One region of the Mesorhizobium sp. ESP7-2 genome, then DNA from elsewhere that is predicted to be linked to it. Evidence: predicted binding sites of a transcription regulator. Region 1 holds the regulator's gene; the other holds the start of a gene.
The links. The regulator LexA, encoded in region 1, represses DNA repair genes until DNA is damaged. The targets are predictions, from matches to a motif close to TGTTCNNNNTGTGTTCNG.
Positions count from the first base shown of each region.

Region 1 (4,624 bases):
CTCGCGGCGAAGGTCGAAACATGGCGAGCCGGAACCCGGATGCTGGGCTCGGAGATATCGACGCAGCTGACCGGCCGCGTGGTCTCGATCGAAGAAATGGAGACCGGCCGCATCCGGCTGACCATGGACGTGATTTCGACGGCCCGCCCGAAACTGCGCTATGCGCCGGAAAGGGTCCGGCTCTCGGCACGCAAGATACCGCCGGAAATGACCGCCGGCTCGCTTGTCACAGGTTATGCCAAACTGCTGCCGCCGACCGGTCCGGTGCGGCCGGACAGCTACGACTTCTCCTTCGAGAGCTATTTCGCCGGCATCGGCGGCAGCGGCTTCTTTCTCGGCAATCCAACCGTTGTCTCCGCCGACGACGGTGAGATGCCGCTGCCGACACGCCTTTTTTCTGGCATCGAAGATGCCCGCGAAGCCATCGCCGACCATATCAGGGGCAGCATTGGCGGCGCCGAAGGCGAGATCGCGGCGGCGCTGATCGTTGGCGTGCGCGCCGGCATTCCCAATGAAATCAACGAAGCGATGCGGCGTACCGGCATCTATCACATCATCTCCATTTCGGGACTGCATATGGCGCTGGTGGCCGGCACCATCATGGGTCTGTTACGCGGCGTCTTCGCGCTGTTTCCAGGCTTTTCCGCGCGCCGGCCGGTGAAGAAATACGCGGCCGCCGCCGCACTTTTCTCTGTCGCCGCCTATCTCGTCATTTCCGGCGTCGTCGTCGCCGCCGAGCGCAGCTTCATCATGCTGGCGGTGATGCTGGTCGCCGTCTTGTTCGATCGCGCGGCACTGACCATGCGCAACCTGGCGATCTCGGCGATCGCCGTCATCCTGGTTTCCCCGCACGAGGTCGTCGGCCCGAGCTTCCAGATGTCGTTCGCTGCGACAGCGGCCTTGGTAGGCGCCTATGCCGGCTGGGCCGACCACCATGCGGGAAAGACGAGGCCACCGCCGCCAAAGCGATCCCTGCCCGGGTTCCTGACGCGAAAGTTCCTCTTGGCGACAGGTGGATTGGCCGTGACATCCATCATCGCCGGCAGCGCAACGGCGCTGTTTGCCATCTGGCATTTCCAGCGGGTGTCGCCGCTCAGCCTGTTCGCCAATCTGGCCGTCATGCCGATCGTATCGGTTGTGATGTTCCTGGCTGTCGCCAGCGCGTTGCTGATGCCGTTCGGGTTGGATTGGCCGGCTCTCTACCTCATGGGCAAGGGCCTGACGGCGATGATCGCCGTATCGGCGTGGATATCGGAGCGCTCTCCGATCGATGGGGTCGGGCTGATCTCGCAGCAATCCGTGCTGCTGGTCACCGTCGCGCTGGTCATCGCGACGATGGCGACGACCTGGCTGCGGCTTGCCGCGCTGCCATTCGCGCTTGCCGGCCTGTTGACCGTGTCGCACACGCGCACGCCCGATGTGCTGATCTCGGAAGATGCGCGGCTGGTCGCATTGCCGATCGGCAATGGCGAACTGGCCGTCAACCGGGAACGTCCGAACGAATTCGCAGCCGAAAACTGGAAACGCGCCCTGGTCTCAGAATCAATCGTCAAACCGGAAATGTTCGACAAGACGGACGGGCAATTCGACATCGCTAGTCCCACCGACCTGCCGCAGGGATCGCCGTTCTATTGCCGCGAAGGCCTGTGTCTTGCCAGGCACCCATCCGGCGCAATCATCGCCTATGTCGAGGATCGCAAGAACACCTGGAAGGCCTGCGCCTTCGCCGACCTGATCGTCGTCAATGACGCTACCGCCTATGACGCCTGCCACAATCCGCTGGTTCTCGTCGTCACGAAACGGCAACTCGCCCGCAAGGGGAGTGCCGCCGTCTTCTTCGATCCCCAGTCGGCCACGAGCCCGGCTGCGATCGAATTCGCCGTCGACGGACCATACCGGCCCTGGCACGAGCAGCGAAAATTCTCACGCGAGGCGAGGGGGCTGCCGCCCTATAAAAAGCCTGACAAACCTGATGGCAAACCGGTTCAGTAGCGTCTTATCAGCCCGACCAGCTTGCCCTGCACCTTGACCCTGTCTGGCCCGAAGATGCGTGTTTCGTAGGCTGGATTGGCGGCTTCGAGCGCGATCGAAGCGCCCTTGCGGCGAAACCGCTTCAGCGTTGCTTCCTCCTCATCGACCAGCGCCACGATGATTTCGCCCGGACTTGCCGTATCGGCATTGCGGATGATGACCGTGTCGCCGTCGAAGATACCGGCCTCGATCATCGAGTCGCCCTTGACCTCCAGCGCATAGTGCTCGCCGCCCATGATCATGTCCGGCGGCACCGAAATCGAATGCGTCTGATGCTGGATGGCATCGATCGGCACACCGGCGGCGATACGGCCCATGACCGGGATGGACACGGCTGAAACCGCATCGTCGTCGTTACCGGCCGCGGGCAGGCGAGAAGGCGCCGCCGCCGGCCTGATCTGGCGGCCGAGACCGCCTTGGCCAAGGCTGCCCTGGATGACGCTTGGCGAGAACTTCTTCGCCGCATTGAGGCCCGGCGCGATCGAGTCCGGCAGCCGCAGCACTTCCAGCGCGCGCGCCCGGTTGGGCAGCCGGCGAATGAAGCCGCGTTCCTCCAACGCCGTGATCAGGCGATGGATCCCCGACTTGGAGGCAAGATCGAGCGCTTCCTTCATCTCGTCGAAAGAGGGCGGTATCCCGCTTTCCTTGAGCCGTTCGTGGATGAACATCAGCAGTTCATGTTGCTTGCGTGTCAGCATGGCGGCCCCCAAGGCAGTGAACGAAGGTCTGAACCAGAATCGAAAAACAAACCCAGAACAAACACTATCTGTTCCAGTTGTGTTCCGCAACCGTTTAAAGTTTAATGAATTTGTTAAGGCGTCTGAAGTTTTTTGCCCGCGACAGCGGACGGCAATCGACCCTTTCCGCCGTCGGCAAGGACATTGAAATCGTGTTGGTTAATGGGCTGTGGCCCATCCTCCGCCGAGGCTTGGCATCAGTCTTTTTGAGGGCTTTTCCGGGGATGGATCGTAAAAATTATGGATCCATTATTCGCGGAACGAAACGAAACCAAAACGCCAACGATTGTAGCTTCGGGGCAGCGACGGATCCAGGCGTCCGGCCGGCTCCGATCAAGTGCGTGCGAACAGGCGTCGCGGAAGCGCTGAAGTCATCCGGCGACAGCTTTCAAGCTGCCGGCGCGGGCGGCGTACTCGGTCGCGCCGCTGTCTTCGCTGTGGACATAGACATGCAGGGTGTAGCCGATATGCGCAGTCATCAGCGCCTTGGCCCGCTCGACGTCACGATCGAGTGCCGCTTCCATGATCGCGGTATGGTGTTCGATCGCAATCGCTTCACGCAGTGCCTCCATCGCCTCTTCATAGCCATTCTTGAGGCCAGCCGCGGCCCGCAATGTCGGCGCCAGACCAAGAAAGCGATGATGCCGGCGCAGCTGATCCGAGATTGTCGAGCGGAAACGCAGCAGCCAATCGCATGTGGCGGCGCTCAGCAGCGCCGCATGGAAAGCCTCGTGGTTCTCGTCCCATTTGTCGACGGCCGCATCCGAGGGATCGTCGACCGCGGTCTTGCAGCGGGAGAGCCGGTAGTGGGCGGTGACGACAGCATCCTCCCACTCCTTGCCGCCTTTCTCCATCGATTCGAGGAATAGGGGGATCTCGACCACCATCCTGGCGCGCGCCAGGTCCTCCAGTTCGGCCCGCGATACCGGAGCCACGGTAAAGCCGCGATTGCTGATGGCGGTGACAAGGCGTTCGGCCTCGAGCCGCGACAAGGCTTCTCGCAACGGCGTCCAGCCGACGCCATAGGTACCGCGCAGCACACTCAGCTTGAGCGGGGCGCCGGGCATGAGGCGCGTGGTCAGGATATCGCGCCGCAACAGCTGATAGGCTGCCTCCGTCTTTGTGGAGCTGGTTTGATCCTGCATCGCGGTCCATCCGTCGTCTGGCAGTGAAAAATTATATATGATGTGGGGGCGTGGCAAGAATTATATATAATATTTGACACGGGCCGGCGGACTGACCATGATCGCCGCAGTAGCCGCGCTCCAAGCGGCGCTGATCAAATCTGGGAGGAAATGATGTTGAAGTCGAAATCCGCTTGGTTGTCGGGTTTGTTCCTGGCCGGCGCATTGATTGTGAGCGCGGGTACTGCCGCTGCCGATCAGATACGCATCGGCATTGCCAATTTCGGCGAGCATCCGCAGCTCAACGCCGCTATAGCCGGCTTCAAGAAGGCGCTGACGGATAATGGCTTCGTCGAGGGCAAGGACGTCGTCTATACGGAGAGCCATACGAATTTCGATGCATCGCTGGTGCCGCAGATGATCGCCAAGCTGCAGGCGGAGCAGCCCAAGCTGATCTACACCATCACCACGCCGGTCTCGCAGATCGCCAAGAAGGCGCTCGCGGGCTCCGGCATTCCGATCGTCTTTGCCGCGGTCACGGATCCGGTGGCGGCCAAGCTGGTACCGTCATGGGACTCCGGAGACGAAGGCATGACCGGCGCCAGCGACCTGCAGGACGTCGCCGCGGTAATGGCCTTCACCAAGAAGCTGCTGCCGAACGCCAAGCGCTTTGGCGTGCCTTACAATCCGGGCGAGGCCAACGACGTTGCCTTGGTCGAAAAGATCAAGGCG
Region 1 is NZ_JAIUGQ010000003.1:31,716-36,339, reverse strand. It holds gene LB543_RS04200 (ComEC/Rec2 family competence protein) at 1-1,992, shown strand, start outside; gene lexA (transcriptional repressor LexA) at 1,986-2,729, opposite strand; gene LB543_RS04190 (GntR family transcriptional regulator) at 3,140-3,913, opposite strand; gene LB543_RS04185 (ABC transporter substrate-binding protein) at 4,067-4,624, shown strand, end outside.

Region 2 (4,624 bases), on a different contig from region 1:
CGCATCTCCTACGACAAGATCGGTACCTCGACGATCCAGAGCCGGGCGACCGGCGGCGTCGTCAACGCCACCTTCGTCTTCGTGCTGCCGGGCTCGCCCGGCGCCTGCAAGGATGCCTGGGACGGCATCATCGAGGCACAGCTCGACTACCGGCACATGCCCTGCAACTTCGTCGAGATCATGCCGCGCCTGGACGAACATCTGCGGCGCGGGAAGACCGCTCCATAAGGGTCGAGGCACGCACCGTTTACAAGGTGGAACGGCACCGGCGTCTTCGAAAGGTCACCCCAAACCGGATGTTGGAGGAAAGTACCTTCTCGTGAAACGGCCATATAGCTGTACACGACAAGAAAGACGGCCTCAGACAATCAGCTTTCAGCGAATGACCGGTTCGCCATGAAAGCGCCGACGCGAGGGACGCGAAACACCGAAGCCGACTTCCATCATCAGCCTCGGCGTGCGCGCCGGCACCGTGCCCATATGGAAACCGAAGGGATCCTCGACGAAGCCGAGACCCGCCTCCCCGGTCAGGGTGACCGGGCTTTGCTCGCCATAAACGTCCAGCACCTCCTTGGCGGGATGGCCGACGAGAAGGGTGAGCTGATGCTTTATGGCACGTTTGTTGTGGCTGCCCCTGACATAGACGTGCGGGCCAGTATCGATGTCGACGGGCTTGAGATAGAAGAAGAATTTCAGCATCCGCCAGTCGTCGAGGTCGAAATGATACTTGCCGAGCGAGGCAAGGTTCTTGTGGGCTTCCGAGGCCTGGCCAGTTGGAAAGCTCCACCAGACGCGCGTTGTGATCAGTCTGGCCTGAGCGCCGAGATAATGTGCGGCGATGTCGAGAAGCAGCGGATCGCGCTGTACGGCGAGTGCCGCCGGGCAGTCGAGGATGCGTTCGAAATAGTGCCCGCTGAGCAACGAGCGGCCCAATCGTCTCTCGGCTTCGGCATGCTCGCCCGGCATGAATTCGAGGCGGCGGTCGAAATTGCCGAAACAAGGCGTGCGCCCCGCGAAACGCGCGATCTCTTCATGGATCACAGCCGGCAGGACGAGGCCTGAAAACAGGCCTTGGGAGCGTAGCGCATCGACCACCGTCCTTCGCTCGACACCCGCAAACATCGTGTTTCCCGCATTGTCGACCGGACGAGCGCGTCTTGCGCCCAGCCAGTGCATGCGGCGCCCGGGCATGGTGCGCGCCAGCACGAACATCGGCAGCCAGGCAGGGTTTTCGCGCAGGTCCGCGAGATAGGTCGGAACGCGCACGGCGATGCGCCGCAGCAGGCTGCCATTGCGCGCGACGGCCTCGAGACTGGCAGTGCCGGATTTGTCAGGAATCGAAAGCTTCATTGGATCCTCGGCTGTGACGGCGCCACCGATGCCGCACCGGTTACCGCGCGGCATGACCCGAACCCAACTCACCACCTCGTCGTAAGGTTACCTCTGCGTCAGTTTTTGTGCAACGCACAATGGGCAGAGCAGTTGCAAAAAATCATTTCGAGGCGCGGTGCCCGTGCTTCGGCGGCGCCGCCCATATCTCGGCGTCGAGTTTCCTTGTCGCCAGGCCGCGCGCCAGCGCCTCGGCGCTGCCGGCACTTTTCGACAAGGAAGCGGCCTGGCGCTTGCTGATCACCAGCCCGTCGGCCAAAGCACGGTTGCCCGAAAAGACCCGGGCCATGAACGGCGGACGGCTGCCCCGCGCTCGCGAGAACCGGGCGGCCATGGTCTGCCTGGCCGTATGGGCGACGACCGCGTCGATCCAGCCCTCTGCCAGCCTCGCACCCGGTTCGAGAAACAGCAGCCAGTCACCCTTGGCCTGGCGGATGCCGGCGGCGATGCCGCCGCTCCCCACATAGTGGCAGCCGGCATGCTCGGCGACGCGATGCGTGTGGTCGGTGGAGCCGGTGTCGCAGACGACGACCTCGCGCACCACGCCCTCGACCGCGCCGCCAATCAGCGTCGCCAGCGTGCGGACGAGCCCCTCCTCGTCATTATGCGTTTCGATGAGAACACTAAGCATCGTGAGCCGAATAGCGGAAAGCGTTGACCGACGCCAGTTTTTGCAGCGCACCATAGAAAGTTCTTGCTTTGTTCTCATCGACAAAATAGAATAATTTCATGAGCAGAGCGATTCGACACAACATGGACAGTCCCTGGGAGCGGGCGAAGATGGAACCGATCATGCGCGCCGACATTGCGGCCTTCGGAGCAGGACGAGCCGAAATGGCCAACGCGATGATCGAGCAGAGTGGCATGCGGGTCCGTCCGGACCGCAACCGTGGCCGGTCGGCGGGCATCAATCCGTCAGGCCGGTTCGAACCCGTCAGCCGGCATGTCTTCGACGACGGCTGGAGTTCGCTGGAGGAACTGCCTCCGTTCAAGACCGAGGTGCAGGTGGAGAAGCCGCGCACCATCATCACCCGCAACGAATCGCCCGACATCTCCTTCGACCGGTCGATCAATCCCTATCGCGGCTGCGAGCACGGTTGCGTCTATTGCTTCGCGCGGCCGACGCACTCGTTCATGGGCCTGTCTCCGGGCCTGGATTTCGAATCCAAGCTGTTTGCCAAGCCGGACGCGGCACGCCTGCTCGACAAGGAGTTGTCGAAGGACGGCTACCAGCCGCGCACCATCGCCATCGGTACCAACACCGATCCCTACCAGCCGATCGAGAAGCAGTACCGGATCATGCGCGAAATCCTCGAAGTGCTGGAGGCACGCGGTCATCCGGTCGGCATCGTCACCAAATCGGCCCTGGTGGTGCGCGACATCGACATTCTGTCGCGCATGGCCGAGCGCGGGCTCGCCAAGGTGGCGCTGTCGGTGACGACGCTCGACCGCATGCTGGCCAGGACTATGGAACCCCGCGCCTCGACACCGACCAAGCGGCTGGAGGCGATCAGGCAGCTTTCGGATGCCGGTATACCCGCTTCGGTGATGGTGGCGCCAATCATTCCGGGCCTGACCGACCAGGAGATGGAACGCATCCTCGACTCGGCACACCATGCCGGTGCGCGTGAGGCTGGCTATGTGGTGCTACGCCTGCCGCTGGAGGTCAGCCCGATCTTCAAGGACTGGCTGCTGCGCCACTATCCCGACCGCTATCGTCACGTCATGTCGCTGATCCGTTCGATGCGCGACGGCAAGGACTACGATTCGGAATGGGGCAAGCGCATGAAGGGCGCCGGACCCTATGCCTGGCAGATCGGCCGGCGCTTCGAGATCACCGCCAAGCGGCTCGGCCTCAATGCCGAACGGCGCACGCTGCGGACCGACCAGTTCGTCGCCGCCGGCAAGGACCAGGAGCAGTTGATGCTGCTCTGAACCGACAATCGCCGCGGCTGTTTATTGCCGCCGTGGCGAAAAAATCCCGTCCGGCCTGCCCCGGCCTGCAGACGGTGCCCTCCCGGTCCGGCGCCCCACCCGACCCGGAGGGACTTGCGGAGAATCGGAGCCGATGCGAACCTCGCCGCAACATGGCTCGCGCGCGTTCTGATTCTCCGCTTCTCTTCGAAATCGTCGAGAAGCCCGATTTCTCCTTCGAGACGAAGGCGATGGCCGATGGCCTGTGGCCGGTCGCGGGGATGGACGAAGCCGGCCGTGGACCGTTGGCCGGGCCGGTCGTCGCCGCGGCAGTGGTACTCGACCCCGCCAACATTCCCGAAGGGCTCGACGATTCCAAGCGGCTTAGCCATTTGCAGCGTGAAGCGCTGTTCCTGCGCATTCTTGGCTCCGCGCAGGCGGTCTCCATGGCCTCAATCAGCGCCGAGGGCATAGACGGCAGCAACATCCTCAAGGCGAGCCTGGAAGCAATGCGCCGCGCCCTGGTCGGACTGTCGGTTCAACCGAAACTCGCGCTCGCGGACGGGCGCGACGTGCCGCCAGGACTGCCCTGCGAGGGCCGCGCGCTGATCAAGGGCGACCAGCGCTCGCAATCGATCGCCGCCGCCTCGATCGTGGCCAAGGTCATGCGCGACCGCATGATGTGCGGCTGCGGCAATCATCACGATCGTTATGGCTTCGAAGTCCATATGGGCTACGCCACGGTCCGGCACCGCACGGCGATCGAGGCGCACGGGCCTGTGGCGCGGCTGCACCGCACCTCGTTCGCGCCGTTCCGGCTGGGTGGCGCCGAGGTGATGGAAGAAGAAGAAAGCTTCGCCGGGTTGGAGTAAGCGACGGCAGTGGTGATGGCCGATCTCCCCCCTTGTGGGGGAGATGTCCGGCAGGACAGAGGGGGGCGCTGTCCCGCCAGCCTATCAATCGGTCGCGCCCAGGTTCCTCGGTAAATTTCACCCTATGCGGAGGATGAAAGTCAAACCGCTGGCGATCCTTTGCGCCCCCCTCTGCCCTGCCGGGCATCTCCCCGACGAGGAGGTAGATTGCCCCGTTGACGCACCGCACAACAAAAAAGCCGCCAGGTTTCCCAGGCGGCTTTGATTTACTCGATGTCGTCAGCTCAGTTCAGCTTGGCCTTCACATCCTGGAGCGCCGACTTGAACAGGTCGGCTCCGGCCTTGGAGTCAACCTTGGCAGCGAGCAATGCGCGTGCCGCCTCGACAGCGATGTCGACGGCGCTGGCGCGCACCTCGCCGATCGCTTCGCGCTCGGCCTGGCCGATCTT
Region 2 is NZ_JAIUGQ010000009.1:149,169-153,792, reverse strand. It holds gene moaB (molybdenum cofactor biosynthesis protein B) at 1-228, shown strand, start outside; gene LB543_RS11795 (hypothetical protein) at 376-1,350, opposite strand; gene LB543_RS11790 (glycosyltransferase) at 1,493-2,020, opposite strand; gene LB543_RS11785 (PA0069 family radical SAM protein) at 2,170-3,324, shown strand; gene LB543_RS11780 (ribonuclease HII) at 3,477-4,175, shown strand; gene LB543_RS11775 (F0F1 ATP synthase subunit B) at 4,460-4,624, opposite strand, start outside.
Region 2: a site for LexA is predicted at 2,079-2,096, ahead of LB543_RS11785 (PA0069 family radical SAM protein). Genes of this name have one in related genera too.